DNA from 4 places in the Paenibacillus sp. FSL W7-1279 genome. Region 4 is predicted to be linked to each of the others. Evidence: riboswitches for the same ligand, from Rfam matches in the RefSeq annotation. Region 4 holds a riboswitch; each other region holds the start of a gene.
The links. Region 4 has a riboswitch for cyclic di-AMP ahead of MKY82_RS18410 (universal stress protein). Riboswitches for the same ligand answer to the same signal wherever they lie in the genome.
Positions count from the first base shown of each region.

Region 1 (4,176 bases), 2.2 Mb from region 4:
GATTGACGAAACGGAAATTCTATTCCGTAAGCTGGAGGAGGACAAAATGAAGAAAACCTGACGATATGCATGACCGTCAGGTTTTTTCTTCTGTATTTATTTTTCGAGCATATTCACAACCTCAGACTCAAAGCGATCCACATTATCATTGGAGCCGATAACGACCATAATGTCGCCGGAGTTCACCACATCCATGGCTGTCGGCGCTACGATGATGCCGGATTGTTTATTCAGGGCCACCACGCTGACACCGTAACGAACCCTCGTATTGAGCTCGCTAAGCGTTTTTCCGTCCATGCAGTCCGTGACCGTCATCTCCACAATCAGATAGTCCTTGGATAATTCGATATAGTCAAGCAGATTGGGCGTGACAAGCTGGTGAGCTACCCGGATCCCCATATCCCGTTCCGGAAAGATCACCCGGTCGACGCCCAGCTTCTCCAGCGCCCGGCCGTGCAGCACCGAAATCGCCTTGGCAACGACCATGGCGACACCAAGCTCTTTCAACAAGATGGCGGATAAGATGCTCATCTGAATATCGTTTCCGATCGCAACAATGCCGCAATCGAAGTTACGGATACCGAGCGATTTAAGCACCTCTTCATCGGTAGCATCCGCCACCACCGTGTGTGTCAGCAGCTCGCTCATATCCTCGACAACCTCTTCATTTCGGTCGATGCCGAGCACCTCATATCCCTGTTCCATCAGTTCAAGCGCCAGGCTGGCGCCAAATCGTCCCAAACCGATGATTGCAAATTGCTTTGGTTTCATGTCTCTCCAGTACTCCTTATCCAATAATCATTTTGCCTTCCGGATGACGATATAATTCTTTACCCTTTTTCGGCCCCAGTGCATAAGCAAGCGTCAAAGGCCCCAATCGCCCTGCAAACATCGTAATGCTGATCAAAACCTTCCCGAACACCGTCAGATCGGGCGTTAAGCCCATGGAGAGACCCACCGTACCGAAGGCGGATGTCGTTTCGAATAGAATCTCCAGGAAATCCCCTTCCTCTGTCGTCGACAGAATCATCGATACGGTCAGAACGAGCAGCAGTGCCAGTAATGCAATGGTCAGTGCCTTCAGCACCCGCTCCTGGGCCAGGCGATAACGGAACATGACGATGTCTTCACGCCCGCGCATCATGGCGATGACCGCCCCCACCATAATGGTGAAGGTTGTTGTTTTGATACCACCCCCGGTTGACCCTGGGGATGCTCCGATAAACATCAGAATAACGATAAAAAATTGCGTGGCCTGTCTAAGCCCCGTAATATCTATAGTATTCGCGCCAGCTGTACGCGGCGTTACGGATTGGAATAATGCGCCGAAGAATTTTCCGCCCCAATTCAGGGAGCCGAGCGTTCTCGGATTGGTGAATTCAAAAATAAGAATGACGATAAATCCAACCAGCAGCAAGGTAGCCGTCATGGTGAGCACTACTTTGGAGTGCAAGGAAAGTCTCCGCTGTTTCCGGAAATCAATCAGATCGGATAATACGATAAAACCGATGCCGCCCGAGACGATCAAAAACATCACGACAACGTTGACTACAGGATCATAGACATACCCGGTCAAACTCCGAAAATCGCCAAACAAATCGAAACCGGCGTTGTTAAACATCGTGACTGCATGAAAAACGCCATAATAAATCGCTTGGCCGATCGGCATATCAAACGCCCAGCGGATCGATAGAATCAAGGCACCGCAGGCCTCGATGATCAGGGAGTACAGGAGCACTCTGCGAATCAGCCTTACGATTCCTTCCATCGAGGACTGATTCATCGCTTCCTGCAGAATGAGGCGATCCTTGAGCGATATGCGCCTTTTGAGAGCCAAGGCAAACAAAGTGGCCATCGTCATGAATCCGAGCCCGCCGATCTGAATCAGCAGCATGATCACGATCTCTCCGAAGGAGCTGAATGTCGTTCCTGTATCCACCACAACCAGACCCGTTACGCAAGTTGCCGATGTCGAAGTGAACAAGGCATCGATAAATTCCAGCGGTTCACCTGTACTTGTGGATATCGGCAGCATTAACAGCGCCGTCCCGATGAAAATAATAGCCGCGAAACCAAGCACGAGAATCTGCGGCGGAGACAACCTGAGCCAGTTCAATTTAGAGTTCAATCGGTCACCTTCTTAAAAAAAATCAAGAAAAAAAGACACTGGAAAACGCAGTGCCCTTTACGGTCTGGTTCCTGTGCTGCAGCCTACGAGGTTAGCTGACGGATTCGGGCATTTTCACAGGTCGCCCTATTCATTATTCTGGGAATAATGAAATTCACCCCAATTACATGGTTCCCCCATTTTCAGTACGAAATTCGGCTGGAATATTCGGTTCCTTGAAGCATGATGTGATTATAACGCAATCCGGTACGTAACCCAATGCCGTTTTTCACCCAAAAAATCTTTAAAAGAGCGCGAATTGGGCATATTCAAGAATACAAGCATAGGGTTCTCTAACGTTTTCGAAACCTTTCATTCATTTTCATCGATTTGTTTCATTATTCCGGATATTGGGATAAGCTGCTTATGACTTTCATAACTATGTTATATTGACTCTATGCGTTCTTAATCAGGCATATCGAATACCAGTGGGAGTATCAACTTTCTTAGAGGAGGAATTTCATGAATCGTGCAAGAGAGCCCTTGAAGCTGAAGCCCAAACTGAAGCAGCTCATCGCGCCTGCCGCAGTCGGCCTGATTCTGTTCCTATTATTTCAGGTGTTTCCGTCGACGAATTCGGATTCTACCGAGATGGCATCTCCGAATATCATATCCAAGGAGCAGGCTCGGCAAGCGGCTTCAAGCTTTGCTCAGGAGTTTTTGCAGTTTATGGCTGCAAAAACGGATGACACGCTGGTTACATATCAATCCAAATCGGAACTTTACGGATATCTGGCGAAAGAAAAAAGACTTTCGGAATACAACAAAACCTATGAAGCCAAATATCCCTATGACGTATACCGCGTTCGCTTCAGCGAGCCGGGTGGCGATGCCCTCAATGTGGACGTGCACATGCAAAATTCAGGCATTGTCGGCTTCTCATACGATTACACCCGCTCCAGCTATGACCGGATTGAGCTGAACAAGGGCGATGTGCAAAGACAGATGCTGCTTGTCGTCGAGGACGGCATGTCATTAGCCGAGAAGCAGGCTCTTGCGGAGCCTTGGCTCCAGCGAGCGGGCTATGACCTGTCGCATCTGGAGCTGGTCACGCGGGAAGGGGAACCCCAGCTCCGGTATGTGGATCCGGATTCCAAGATCGGCGACTCCAGATTGGAGCACCGTTTCACCTTCGAGCAGGGAAAATTACGCTCCTATGAGCCATCTTTTTCGGTCCCGGCCGCCCATTCCGCCTATGTCAACAAGCAGACCCAAGATGCCACGCTGCTGACGCTCGCAGGGTATGGCCTGTTCACCCTTATCCTTGGCATTCTTGCGATTGTGTACAGCGTGAAGACCAGAGCCTACACGTCGTTTAAGCGCGGCCTGTTCCTATCGGCGCTGCTGTTTGTCATTCAGATGCTGAATACGTACAATCTGATTCCCGTTTTCAAATCCGAGGGAATGTCGCAAACCGGCATACTCGGGATGATGATTTTCTATGCGGTCTATTCGCTCATCTTCTCCGCACTGCTCTATTTCTCCCTTGTCGGGGGCAGCGGGCTATGGCTCAAAGAAGACGGGCTCAATCCATGGCCGCGCGCCAAAGAACCCGGATACGGTCATTATGTACTGGACAGCATGAAGCTGGGGTATATGTGGGCTTTCATCCTGCTTGGGGTCCAATCCATTATCTTTGTCGTTCTGGGCCTGACCTTGAATACATGGTCCACCACGGATGCCACACAGTCGCCTTACAACATGCTCTATCCTTGGCTCTTTCCGCTGATGGCTTGGCTGGCCGGCATATCCGAGGAGGCCGTCTATCGGCTGTTCGGGATCAAGATGCTGAAAAAGATTGTGCGCAATACGTTCGTGGCCAGTTTGATCACCTCGATCATCTGGGCGCTCGGGCATACACTCTATCCGATATACCCTGTAATTTCCAGGCCCATTGAACTGGTTATCATCGGCTTGCTGTTCAGCTACATCTTTTTGAAATACGGGTATTTGGCGGCCATGTTCTCCCACGTCATCTTTAATAGCATCTTGATGGGCATTAGCCTGAT
Region 1 covers NZ_CP150215.1:6,315,459-6,319,634, forward strand. The annotation lists gene MKY82_RS28595 (LysR family transcriptional regulator) at 1-61, shown strand, start outside; gene MKY82_RS28600 (TrkA family potassium uptake protein) at 97-771, opposite strand; gene MKY82_RS28605 (TrkH family potassium uptake protein) at 788-2,128, opposite strand; cyclic di-AMP (ydaO/yuaA leader) riboswitch at 2,194-2,338, opposite strand; gene MKY82_RS28610 (type II CAAX endopeptidase family protein) at 2,630-4,176, shown strand, end outside.
Region 1: another riboswitch for cyclic di-AMP. It lies ahead of MKY82_RS28605 (TrkH family potassium uptake protein); the one in region 4 lies ahead of MKY82_RS18410 (universal stress protein).

Region 2 (4,176 bases), 3.4 Mb from region 4:
TGCACCGAAAGCTCTACAAATATGTAGAAATCGACAACATCGATCTGGAGACCATCGACGGGATACGCCACGCATTCAGTGCCGTGGGATTGCATCCGGAATATGACCTGGAGATTGATTTTCCAACGGATCTTCCTTATGATAAGGTTCATTCCGATATGCCGCTTAACGAGAAGCAAATCCTGCTTCTGGATCGGCATGATGAGCTGAAGGAAATCTCGGAGGTATCCGATATTGTACGCTCGATCAGCGGCATTCATAAAGGACGGTACCACCTTTATTATCCGGAGGAGAAGGTAAGTCCGCTGCTGGCTCAAATGCCGGAGAAGATAGCCAGTGTTTTCAAACAACAACATTAGCTAGGTAGAATACAGGAACATTTGGTTTATCTGCAATTTACCCAGCTAATGGAAGATATACGACACAGAAACGACAGGAAGGAGAGTGTGGATTTTATGTTGTTCGACACGCACACTCATATGGATGCTCCCCAATTCGACGAAGACCGGGAAGAGGCAATCCAGCGGGCACTCGAAGCCGGTGTGACCCGGATGATCAATATTGGATTTAACCGGGAGACGATTCCGACTACGATGAAGCTGGCAGAAACTTATGATTTTATATATGCAGCGGTAGGCTGGCATCCTGTAGACGCCATTACCATGGAGGATCAGGACCTGGATTGGATCGCCTCTTTGTGCAGTCACGAGAAAGTGGTGGCTATAGGAGAGATCGGTTTGGACTATTATTGGGATACGTCTCCGAAAGAAGTTCAGCACCGAGTGCTTCGGCGTCAGATCGGACTGGCCCGGGAATTGAACATGCCGATTGTCATTCATAATCGGGATGCGCATGAAGATATCGTGAGAATTTTGCGCGAGGAAAAAGCCTCCGAGGTGGGCGGTGTCATGCATTCCTTCTCCGGAAGCTGGGAAACGGCCAAAATATGTCTCGATATGGGATTCCATATTTCGTTTGGCGGGCCGATTACCTTCAAAAATGCAAAGCAGCCCAAAGAGGTTTTGGCGCAGGTTCCGCTTGATCGATTATTGATCGAAACGGACTCCCCTTACCTAACACCTCATCCCTTCCGCGGGAAACGAAATGAGACCGCTTATGTAAAATTGGTGGCGGAGGCGGCAGCCGAAATTAGAGGGTTGTCCTATGAGGAATTGGCCCAAATTACCACCCAAAATGCGCTGGAACGATTTGGTATTTAACGAAAACGAGAGCAAAAGCGATGAAAAAGGGAGCATTTTCGATTAATTAAAGTTTTTTAATCAGAAAAGGCGTTGATATTACAATATTTTAACCTTTTACATGAGAAAATGTGGTTGAATGTTGCTTTACAACCTGCATACAAACAGGATATCATCTTTTCAGTGATAAGAAGCTGCGATGTGCAGATCGCGGCCGAATATTTCATGAACCGTCTCGCTTAATCTCCGAAATTTTGGGGAACGGGGGAACCGATACCGCCGTGCATACTGGTCTGAATGCGCGCAGCTGTATTTGATTTCTTTTTCGGGTCTTTGGGGTGAATTTGAAGGATCTCGCCATGAGCGGGTATCCGGATCTAGGGCGTCTCTCTTACGTCCGAACCCGACAGCTAACTCCGTAAGCGAAATAAGAGGGGAATTCTCGTGCATACCATTTCCATGATTCTAATCATCAGGAAGCCACGTTAGAGCCTCTAGTACTCTTTCAATGGCTTTCTTTTATTTTTGAATAATGGAGAGGGGATCATCATACTCTTGGTAAACAAGGGGTGGTGGTACATGGACGGAAAGACGGGAATTGACGCAGGGTGTAGATAGATAGCAGGGCGCCTTGTGAGAAAAATTGCTATAGTCACGTCAAATGCATTCATGCGTTTACCTAGACGGCGGGACTATGAAGGAGGATGGAATAGTGGGCATTTTTCAACCTGAAGAAACCCATGAATCACAATCATCCAGCATGTCTTACGCATTGAGATGGAAGCATGACAATTTGCGTCAACTGATGTTGCTCGGTGCCATGGGTGCCGTTACGGTATCACTTCTCATATCGTTGGTCGTACATGATCAGGCAGGCAAGGAGGTTCAGCTTGTCGTCGATGGTCGTGTCACCACAGTAGAAACACGTGGATCATTGCTGCAGGAATTGCTGGATGAGCAAGCGATCACGTTGAGTCCTCAGGATCAGATTTCGATGCCTTTAAACGGCGCGATCCAGGATGGAGACCGGATCATCATTGACCGGGCAATTCCAGTCAAAGTTACAGTAGGCAGCACAACCAAAACCATATTTACATCCCAGGATACGGTTGATCATGTACTTAAAGAGGCTGGTATTACGATCCAGGGTGAAGATATAGTACAACCGGCACAGAACACGAAGCTGACCAGCAATATGAATATCGATGTCGTTCGCGTCACGAAACAAAAAGTTAAAGAGACGGAGGATCGCAGTTTCCGCGTGATCAAAACAGCCGACCCATCGCTTGAGAGAGGGGATAACCGCGTTATTCAGCGGGGCGAGCCTGGTCTCATGGTGAACCATTATGAGAAGGTCTACCACAATGGCAAGCTGGTTTCCAAGACGAAGGTCTCCCAAGAGATTGAACGCAGAACGAAGGATAAAATCATTGCTGTTGGCACGAAAAAAGTAGAGAAGCCTGTCATCGTTCAGGCGGCAGCCACCGATGTAAAGGCTAAACCGGCTAAATTGTCCGGCACGAAAAAAGTAACGACCGCCAAGGCTGTCGAGAACAACGTGGTTTCTCGGGCAGGCGTTGATTTTAAATACAGCAAGGTATTGAACAACGTGTCGATGACGGCGTATTCCGCTGAGCAGCAGGGAATCGGTACACGCACTGCATCCGGTACACGCGTTACAGAAGGACGCACCATCGCCGTTGATCCTAACATCATCCCGATCGGCTGGTGGGTCTATATCGAAGGCATTGGCTTCCGTCGTGCAGAAGATACGGGCGGTGCCATCAAAGGCAACAAAATCGATGTGTATTATGATTCACTGAAATCGGCCATAAACTTCGGCCGGAAGAGCGGCCGCACCGTTTACGTGATCGGTCCGGTTAAACCTGAATTGAACTAGACGCATGAATTCCAATTTACAATACCATTCTAATGCTATACTATTTAGCTTATAATATATAATGATGAAGAAGAGGGAATATTTCCTCTTCTTTTGTTTTGTTAAGAACGGAGTATATAGGGCTAAGTTGGTAGAACCTAGAGGTTGTACAAGCCTGTTTTCTTGGGAAGGAAGAGAACAAACGCATGATTAAAGAAGTGATTGTTGTGGAAGGCAGAGACGATACCGTTGCCATTAAACGGGCCGTAGAAGCGGATACGATCGAAACGGGCGGCTCAGCGATCAATAAACAAATCCTGAAACGCATAGCGCTTGCTCAGGAGCGCAGAGGCGTTATTATATTAACCGATCCTGACCATGCAGGGGAGCGGATCCGCAAAATTGTGGATCAGGGTGTCCCTGGCTGCAAGCATGCCTTTATTCCGGAAGCGGATGCTACCCGCAAAGGGGATATCGGCGTAGAGAATGCCTCGCCAGAAGCGATACGGCGTGCGCTGGAGCGGGTACATACCTCCTTTGAGGGCGGAGAGAGCCTGATCAGTCTGGAGGACATGCTGGAGGCAGGATTATCAGCCCATCCGGAGGCTGCTGCAAGGCGTATGACGATGGGAAACCTGCTCGGGATCGGATATTGCAACAGCAAGCAATTCCATAAACGATTGGCCATGTTTCAAATATCGCGGGAAGAATTTCTGGCCGCACTTTCACAGCTGGAAGAAGGGGGCGTAAGCCAATGAATCGGATCGAGGATATATCAACACCAAGACGGACGAAGGAGATCATCTCACGGCATGGATTCTCCTTCAAGAAGAGTCTGGGTCAAAACTTTCTCATCGATCAGAATATATTGTATAAAATCGTGGAGGCTGCAGGACTGGATGAAGATAAGGGAGCGCTTGAGATCGGTCCTGGGATCGGTGCGTTAACCGAGAAGCTGGCACAGACGGCAGGAACCGTCACCGCGGTCGAAATTGATCAGCGCCTGATTCCCATCTTGCGGGAGGTCCTGGAGCCCTATGAGAATGTGAAGGTGCATCATGGGGATGTCCTGAAGGTGGATCTTCATGAGCTGTTCCG
Region 2 covers NZ_CP150215.1:29,072-33,247, forward strand. The annotation lists gene MKY82_RS00135 (HD domain-containing protein) at 1-359, shown strand, start outside; gene MKY82_RS00140 (TatD family hydrolase) at 456-1,220, shown strand; cyclic di-AMP (ydaO/yuaA leader) riboswitch at 1,426-1,640, shown strand; gene MKY82_RS00145 (G5 domain-containing protein) at 1,912-3,099, shown strand; gene rnmV (ribonuclease M5) at 3,285-3,836, shown strand; gene rsmA (16S rRNA (adenine(1518)-N(6)/adenine(1519)-N(6))-dimethyltransferase RsmA) at 3,833-4,176, shown strand, end outside.
Region 2: another riboswitch for cyclic di-AMP. It lies ahead of MKY82_RS00145 (G5 domain-containing protein); the one in region 4 lies ahead of MKY82_RS18410 (universal stress protein).

Region 3 (4,176 bases), 460 kb from region 4:
ATGCTAATGCAGCCGCATGGGGAGAGTATGTAAGAGGTGCCGGAAGAGGGGCGACGAACATGGTGTACGTGACGCTGAGCACCGGTATCGGCTCAGGCATCGTGCTGGATGGGAAGCTGTTCCTGGGCAGCAGTTCCTTTGCTGGGGAACTGGGACACCATATCATTGATCCCAGCGGTCCGCAGTGCAATTGCGGCAGCCACGGCTGTTGGGAGGTATTTGCTTCTGGAACAGCCATCGGACTCGCAGCATCCCAGCGAATGCTTACCCAGCCAAGTGTCATATCAGAACTGGCGGCAGCTGATGCGGGAGTGAACGCCAAGCATGTATTCGAGGCCAAACGTCTTCAAGACCCCGTTGCAATGGAGGTCATTGATCGTGCCATCTATTACATGGCGCTTGGACTGGTTAACGTCATTCACAGCTTTAACCCCGATCGCATCGTCATTGGCGGGGGTGTGAGCAGAGCAGGTGAGCTGTTGTTCCCGCAGCTGCGGGAAATGACGGATAAGCTGGTCATGCCGTCCTATTTAGGGACGTACGAGATCGTTCCTGCAGGACTTCGGGACGATGTTGGTCTGGTTGGAGCTGCGGCTTTGTTCCAGTAGCATAGGCCTGAAGAGAATGATACGAATAGGATCAATGATAAATAGATACCAGAAAGAGCGCTCGGAATGACGACGTAGTATCCAGTTACCTAGCTAAAGAGAAATCAACAAAAGCCGCCCTCAGAAGGGCGGCTTTCCAATTATTCATAGAGAGAGCGGGAAACGGAGCGATCATTTATTTGCGTCATAAGTCCGTAACAAGTAACAAGTGATAGGCGTGAACCGTAAACCGTCATCCGTTTGCGCTGGAGTCGATTTTTTTGGTTTCTGGTTAGGTTTGTTTGTATCCGACAAACAATAAACGGTTGCTCGCACTTTCCCGCCCGCCGGCGGAAACCGCCGGCTCCAAACCCGCACGTGGGGTGACCTGCAGGCTTGGAGCCGGCGGCTGTCGCTATTCCATGTACTTGGATGCGTCAAACGTAATCAAAGACGTATGATTGGCATGCTCAATCAGCGAAGAGAGCTTGGTTACCTCGCGTTCCTTCTTGCGGGCTAGCGCCTGATAAGCCTCTGGATCATATAAGGCGACGTTGAACAGCGTTATGGCACCGTCTCCGCTGCCACGGCTGCTCTGGCGCTCCAGCTTCTTGCGGGAACCGAGATGGGCAAGCTGTCCGATATCGCTGCGTATTTGTTTGGCCAGCTCGATCGCTTCCATGATCGTAATGTCGGAGCCGTTCCAGGGAATAGTCTGCGTGGTATTGGAGATTGCCATCAGCAAATCCAGCTTCCTATAATCCGCCGCGGCCGCTTCGATTTCTTCCGTAATGGCATCTACGCTGCGCGTAGGGTATTCCGCCGTCTCCCCTTTTTCAATAATCGTGCTGCTGTTGTTCAAGCGTTCCGACATCAACTGATTGATGAGACGGTTAATTGCTGCCCGAACAGCTAGTGCTTCTGCCATCGTTATTTGACTCATAAGTGATGGATCACCTCTTTAATTTCATTTCTGATATGTAAACGCATAGATTTGTAAATAGTTGCTAGATTAATTAAAAAAGCAGCGCGGAAAGGAGAACAGAGTTACATAATTGTCATGACTGAGTGAGACGGTTAACCAATCTCCTGCCGAAATTCTTCATCTTTACGACAGCTCCAAACATAAAACGATAGATTTTTAGGATATCATTGACAGCATCCTTGCTTGTATACTATATTAAGAGAAGGTTACAAAACGTTAATGAATTTTGCCGAATTTCGTTTGTGAAAACGGGGGAACCGTCTTGGGTGAATTACTCTTGTATAGAGAGTATAGGGAACCTTCAACCGAACCCTTAGCTAACTCCGTAGGCATCGAAGGAGAGAACATATTTTGAAGAAGTTTGTCATCACTTTGCTAGGGTCTGCAATTATTTTTTCTTCTGGTGCCGTTTCAGCATTTGCTGATCAACAACCGAATTTTCAGTATCAAGTGAAGCAATTGGTAGGAACTCCATACAAATGGGGCGGAACGACTACCAGCGGGTTTGATTGCTCCGGATTTATACTGTACATGTTTAGAAATTTCGACATTGATCTTCCGCGCACTTCCCAAAGCCAGGCTCAAGCCGGTGAACATGTGGATCGCCAAGATCTGCGGGTTGGAGATTTGGTATTCTTCAATACGAGCGGTAGCGGAATTTCTCATGCAGGCGTTTACATTGGTGACGGACAATTTGCACATGCTTCCAGCAGCAAGGGAGTCAGAATCAGCAAGCTTAGCGATTCCTATTACGAGCCGCGTTATGTCACGGCACGTCGTGTTTTGAGTCAAGAAAACTATGCAAAGCTGGTAGGAAGCGCAAGCTAGTTGGATTACGCAGCCATTTAGAGTACGATACATAATCAGAAAGCCTGACAAAGGGATGACCTTGTCAGGCTTTCTTTTTTTAGATATGAGAGAGTATAAACTTCGAAGCTTGTGACTTCCTGATATCGCAAGAAAAACTTCTACTAACTGTCTGTCATCTGTGAAAGTACGTCGATAGACGTTTTTGTTACTATAAGTCTATCATCCCACAAGGGGGTGTTCGGTTACTCCTTAACAACAGAGGCATTCACGGCAGCTTCCATTCCATTATTATAGAGACGGAACAAGCCCAGACGCCAGAAGGCGGCTCCCTTCAGGTCATAACGTTTGGCCAAGCCGAGTTTATCGTCCACGGAAGTGGAGGTTTCGCTGCTTAAACTGATGCCAAGCAGGAGCTTCTGCTTCGGGACGCCTGCTTGGAGTGCCAGCTGGATCGCTTGGTCCACCAGACTGTTCGGTTCGGGAACCTGAGATTTGGTTCCAACCGGATTGTACTGATAGGCCATAACAATCAGGTCATCAGCGATAGAGGCCAGTGTCTTGTAATCATAACCTTTATAGGCGCTGTTCAATGGCGGCACGGCTAAAGACAGGGCAACGTCATTCGGCAATGCGGCTTTCAATTGCTTGACGTAATCATTGAGCAGCTTCTGCTGCTTCACGGCATCCAGTTTAAATCCGAGCCCTTCAAAGTCAAGCACAACACCGCCGAATCCGTTCTCCGCTACCGCGGATGTGATGCCTTCAATAGACTTTTGGCGCAGGTTGCTATCGCTTAGGACCTTGGTTAACTCGCCGTTCCCATCCAAGGCATAAACCATGAGATATGGTTTAATATTCTGATTTGCAGCATCTGCTACAATCGATTGCGGCGTAACGTCGCCAGCCGCAGCGGGGAGGCGGTACTCATCCCCTTGAAGCGTGAACTGACCCTCGCGATCGATGCGGCTCCAGCCAAAGGCAACTGAATTCATGGATCCCACAAGATCCCGTTCTTGGAAAGATTGTAATGCATAGAAAGCTCTCAAATGCATGTCGCGCTGTGGCGATACGAGGGAGACTGTACGAGTCGCCTGGTTCCAGCCGACATCAACGCCGAATTGGCTGCTGAACGAGCTGAGCGTGATCAGCACACGGCCTTCCCGCTCCACCGGCGGAGCTGCAAGCTTCACTTTTTTTCCATTGACGGTTGCGTTCGTGCTCCCCACTTGAAGTAATACTTCAGTCGATTGGCCTTTCACGCTGCCAATGGCCTTCACGGTTTGCGTCTTGCTATTCCATGTGATTTGAATGCCCAGTGCTTCTCCAACCGTCCGGAATGGAACGTAGGTGACCCCTTTGTCAACCCGCGGAGCCGCATCGAAGGTTAGCGTAACGTCATCCAGCTTTACCGATATGGCAGGCTCTGCATGTACCTGGCTAACATGGGAGGTGGTGCCGAGCAGGGATAAGGCAAGAACGGCAGCAACAGCTGTTTTTCCTATTTGTTTGTGCAGCATGCTTATGTATTTCCTCCGATCCATTAAAATAATAGAATGATTTCATAGAATATGGAATTGGGTCTAGCATACGCTAGTATAGCAAAATTTTCATAGAGTTCCAATTCCATGATGTCAATGTCATAGAATAGATATGAGTAAGCATATTGATTTTTTAAACTTTCCAGTATAATAAATGAAGGATTTGATACATAACCTGATGATGACATGCATAGGGGGATAATACGGGTGTTTAAATTCTGGAAGAAGAAAAAGGGCGGGGATAGCGGAGACAAAG
Region 3 covers NZ_CP150215.1:4,618,256-4,622,431, reverse strand. The annotation lists gene MKY82_RS20520 (ROK family protein) at 1-608, shown strand, start outside; gene MKY82_RS20515 (hypothetical protein) at 1,003-1,530, opposite strand; cyclic di-AMP (ydaO/yuaA leader) riboswitch at 1,790-1,920, shown strand; gene MKY82_RS20510 (C40 family peptidase) at 1,924-2,400, shown strand; gene MKY82_RS20505 (stalk domain-containing protein) at 2,625-3,899, opposite strand; gene MKY82_RS20500 (2Fe-2S iron-sulfur cluster-binding protein) at 4,128-4,176, shown strand, end outside.
Region 3: another riboswitch for cyclic di-AMP. It lies ahead of MKY82_RS20510 (C40 family peptidase); the one in region 4 lies ahead of MKY82_RS18410 (universal stress protein).

Region 4 (4,176 bases):
TTCGTATCCCGATTTGCAGATCGACCACTCTTAACCAATAAGCACTTTCTCTTCAGGCAACCGGTACTTTTGTTTGACTACTCTTTGCGACAGCGCGAAGGCCAGCGTTAAGGGGCCGAGTCTGCCGATGTACATGGTCAAAATGATGACTCCTTTACCAAAAGGAGACAGCTCAGGCGTCAATCCCATCGATAGGCCAACGGTGCCGAAGGCTGAGGTCACTTCGAACAGAACTTCCATAAAGTCCTTTTGCAAGCTATGCTCGCTTATGGTTAACAAGAATGTAGCGACAATCACAACGCTCACTGAGATCACCATGACGGCTATGGATCGGAGGATAATCGATTGGGGGATGCGTCGATTTAACAACTGCACGTCCTGCTTCCCCTTAATAATACTAATCAATGTGAATAACAGTACGGCAAATGTATTGGTTTTGATCCCGCCTCCCGTGGATCCGGAGGAAGCACCGATAAACATGAGGAAAATCATGAAAAACTGAGAAGTCGTCATCATCGCGGCTATGTCGATGGTATTAAACCCGGCCGTACGAGTCACCACGCCTTGAAAATAAGCCGCCCATACTCGCTCTCCCCAGCTCAAAGAGCCGAACGTACGGGAGTTGAACAACTCAATAATGAAAATTACGATAAACCCGGCTAAACATAGACATGCTGAAGTCGACAAAACGATTCTTGAATGAAGGGACAGCTTATTCCACCTTCTATGCTTCCATAAGTCCAGAACAACAGTAAATCCAAGCCCACCAATGATAAAAAGCAGGGTGATGACGATGTTGACCAGCGGGTCTCCCACATACCGGCTCAAACTGTCTGACCAAAGACTGAAGCCAGCGTTATTAAATGATGAGATGGAGTGGAACACCCCATAATAAATAGCTTGCCCCAAGCCCAGTTCCTCCTCCCAACGAACAATTAACAAGGCTGCTCCGACGAACTCGATAATGAGCGCAATCAGAAAAATACCTAGCGATAGCCTCACTACGCCTTGCGTTGATAATGCGTTAGTGGATTCTTGGAGGAGCAGTCGATTTTTCAGTCCAATTTTCTTTCCAAGCACAACGGCGATCAAAACTCCGAAGGTCATGAAACCAAGACCGCCGACTTGAATCAGGCACATGATCATGATTTGACCAAAAAGGGAAAAGTCGGTTCCTGTATCCACTACGGCCAATCCGGTTACGCACACTGCAGATGTTGAGGTGAACAAAGCGTTTAACCAACCTACACCTTCACCTGATGACGATGATATGGGCAAGGCTAACAAGATCGCGCCGATTACAATCGGTGCGGCGAAACCAAGAAGGATCAGTCGTGAAGATGATAGGTTAAACTGTTTTAATGATTTTAGCGGCTCCGATTTGCCTTTAGCCATCCTATTTTCCCCTTTCAGATACGACAGACCATGAAACCCCGTAGACTTCTTTGCGTAGTATATACCATAGTAAAGCATAATTTTTGCTGCAATCCAATGATATGATGTTGTTGACTGATCGCTAACTGTTTACTTTCAGCATGTTTTAGCATAATATTTATTACGATAAATTTCATACGCATGAATGCTTAATCCTCTATGAGGAACGGGGGAACCAACAAAGCGACTAAGCTTTAGGGGTGAATTCTTTCTGGATAAGAAGGAACGGGAACTCTCAATCCCGAATCCGACAGCTAACCTCGTCAGCGTCTTGGGAAAGAACACTCTTACTACTTTGACTTGTCCATGATCCGTACAGCCAAGGCCTAGAAGCAGATTTTTCTCTGCCTCCAGGCCTTTTTTGTTAAAGCTGTTGTGTTTAGAAAAGAAAGGAATGATTATTCTGCTTAACAATGAAAAGATACTGGTATGCGTGTATTACGGTCCAAACGGAGAACGTCTCATCCGTCGAGGCGGCGAATTAGCCAGACTTCTTCAGTGTCCCCTGTTTGTGTTGAGCGTTATACCCTTGCGTGAAGATGAGTTAGATCAGGCACAAGAAAGGTATATGGCTGAGTGGCAAATGAAATGCGACGAGTATGGGGCAACCTTCATTGTCAAAACGAATGAAGATCGCAAAGCTTCGGAAATCATAGCGGAAACCGCCAAGAATCATCAAATTACCCAGCTAATCATCGGACAATCCGGTCAAACGCGGTGGCAAGAAATTACGCGTGGTTCGTTTGTCAACGAACTCCTTAACCAGATCGGCGAAACGGATTTGCACATTGTAGCGGTTCAAAGGATGGATGATCAAATGGCTGACACCCATGAACGGGGAATTCGAGTCACTGTGTTCAGGGAGGGTTCTCATTATCTGCTTGGCGGTAAGGAATCCGGGGGCGATCCAATAGCCGAGGGTCTATTTTTCAAAGAGTTAAATACCGATTTTGACACCGGCTTGCTGAAAATAAAAACAGACCACGAGATCCAATATTTGAAAATAAGTCACGGAAAAGTGGTAGAGTCGTCTTTTTTCCAAAACAGAAAATTCTTTGATAAACCCGGCGATCAATAAAGAATGAGGGTGGAACTTGTGAGAAGAACATTTATGAATTCAAAAGATCGATATACACAACATTCCGCTCCTGACACAATGGAGTTGTTTATCAACAAGCTTAAAAAAAATATGAGTCCCCCTCAACTCGTCATGCTTGTCTTTTTCACTTTAATAATAATCGGGACCACATTGCTCGCGCTGCCCTACTCTTCCTCCACCGGGAGGTCAATTGGTCTGCTGGATGCTTTATTTACAGCCACCTCAGCAATATGCGTAAACGGGCTCGTTGTCTTGGATACCGGTAGTGTTTTTTCAACTTTTGGACAAGTCATTATCATGATCTTGATTCAAATTGGCGGGCTCGGCTTTATGACCTTTGGCGTTATGGTTGCCATTGTTCTGGGGAAAAGGATTGGCTTGAAGCAACGAATGATTATTCAGCAAACCACGCATTCGACCTCGGCACAAGGTTTGGTTAAATTATCCATGTATATGGTACTCATTGCATTCGCGTTTGAAGCCTTGGCTACGATTGTCCTTACGCTCCGTTGGCAACAGGACGTCGGGTGGGGACAGGCAGCCTACTACGCACTTTTCCATTCCGTTTCGGCATTCAACAATGCCGGATTTGCCCTGTGGTCTGACAGCCTTTCTCCCTTTGTCGGCGATCCGATCGTCAATATTACGATTGTCCTGCTATTTATCATTGGAGGCCTCGGCTATATCGTCATTGTGGATGTATTCCAAAAACGTTCATGGAAGAAGCTTTCGCTTCACTCCAAGGTTGTCCTAGTCGGAACAGGAACGCTGTCCCTGCTCGGTTTTCTATTTATATACTTTTTAGAGAGCTGGAATCCGTCAACCTTTGGCCAATTGAGCGAAAGCGAACAAGTGCTGGCTGCTTTTTTCCAAGGCATAACGCCTCGAAGCTCGGGGTTTAACACGATAGATATCGGTAGCATGCTGGCGGCTTCTCAGTTTTTCATTATTATTCTGATGTTCATCGGTGCTGCTTCCGGAGGAACAGGCGGCGGTATTAAGATCAATACCCTTGTTGTACTCATCCTAGCTACGATCCAAACCTTTCGCGGGGGCGGTCAAATCCATGCCTTCAAACGCAAAATAGCAGGAGAAACCGTCATGCGCGCCCTGGCGGTTGTCATGAGTTCTTTGGTGGTCGTGCTGGGCGTTTCCCTGTTGCTGACCATCTCCGAAGGTATGCTCGAAGAACACTTCTTGGAAGTGTTGTTTGAAGCGACATCAGCATTTAGCACCACCGGTTTGTCGATGGGATTGACAAGTGAATTGTCCCCCGTAGGGAAAGTCATTGTAACGATAACGATGTTTGCCGGTCGTCTGGGGCCCTTAACGCTGGCTTACGCATTGGCTCAGAAAAAACGCACATCCAAAATTGGTTATGCGGAAGATCATATCTTGATTGGCTAACTCAGGGTTCCCAATCAAGAATTTTCTTGTCCAATAACACCTTAACTTTTGGACACATATCCCTTGTTAAAGGAATTCTCTCAAAAGTGATGGTGTAGCCGTCTCTCAATAAATTCTACAGTTCGATCAACACCTCTCTCCTCTGAAATTTTATCTGACAGTGCCATTACATTGGCTGTCAATGTTGAATGACTGGTTAGCTCCGCTATTCGCTCAGCCAAACTGGCTACTGACAT
Region 4 covers NZ_CP150215.1:4,157,431-4,161,606, forward strand. The annotation lists gene MKY82_RS18405 (TrkH family potassium uptake protein) at 31-1,395, opposite strand; cyclic di-AMP (ydaO/yuaA leader) riboswitch at 1,571-1,718, shown strand; gene MKY82_RS18410 (universal stress protein) at 1,829-2,512, shown strand; gene MKY82_RS18415 (TrkH family potassium uptake protein) at 2,645-3,940, shown strand; gene MKY82_RS18420 (glycosyltransferase) at 4,021-4,176, opposite strand, start outside.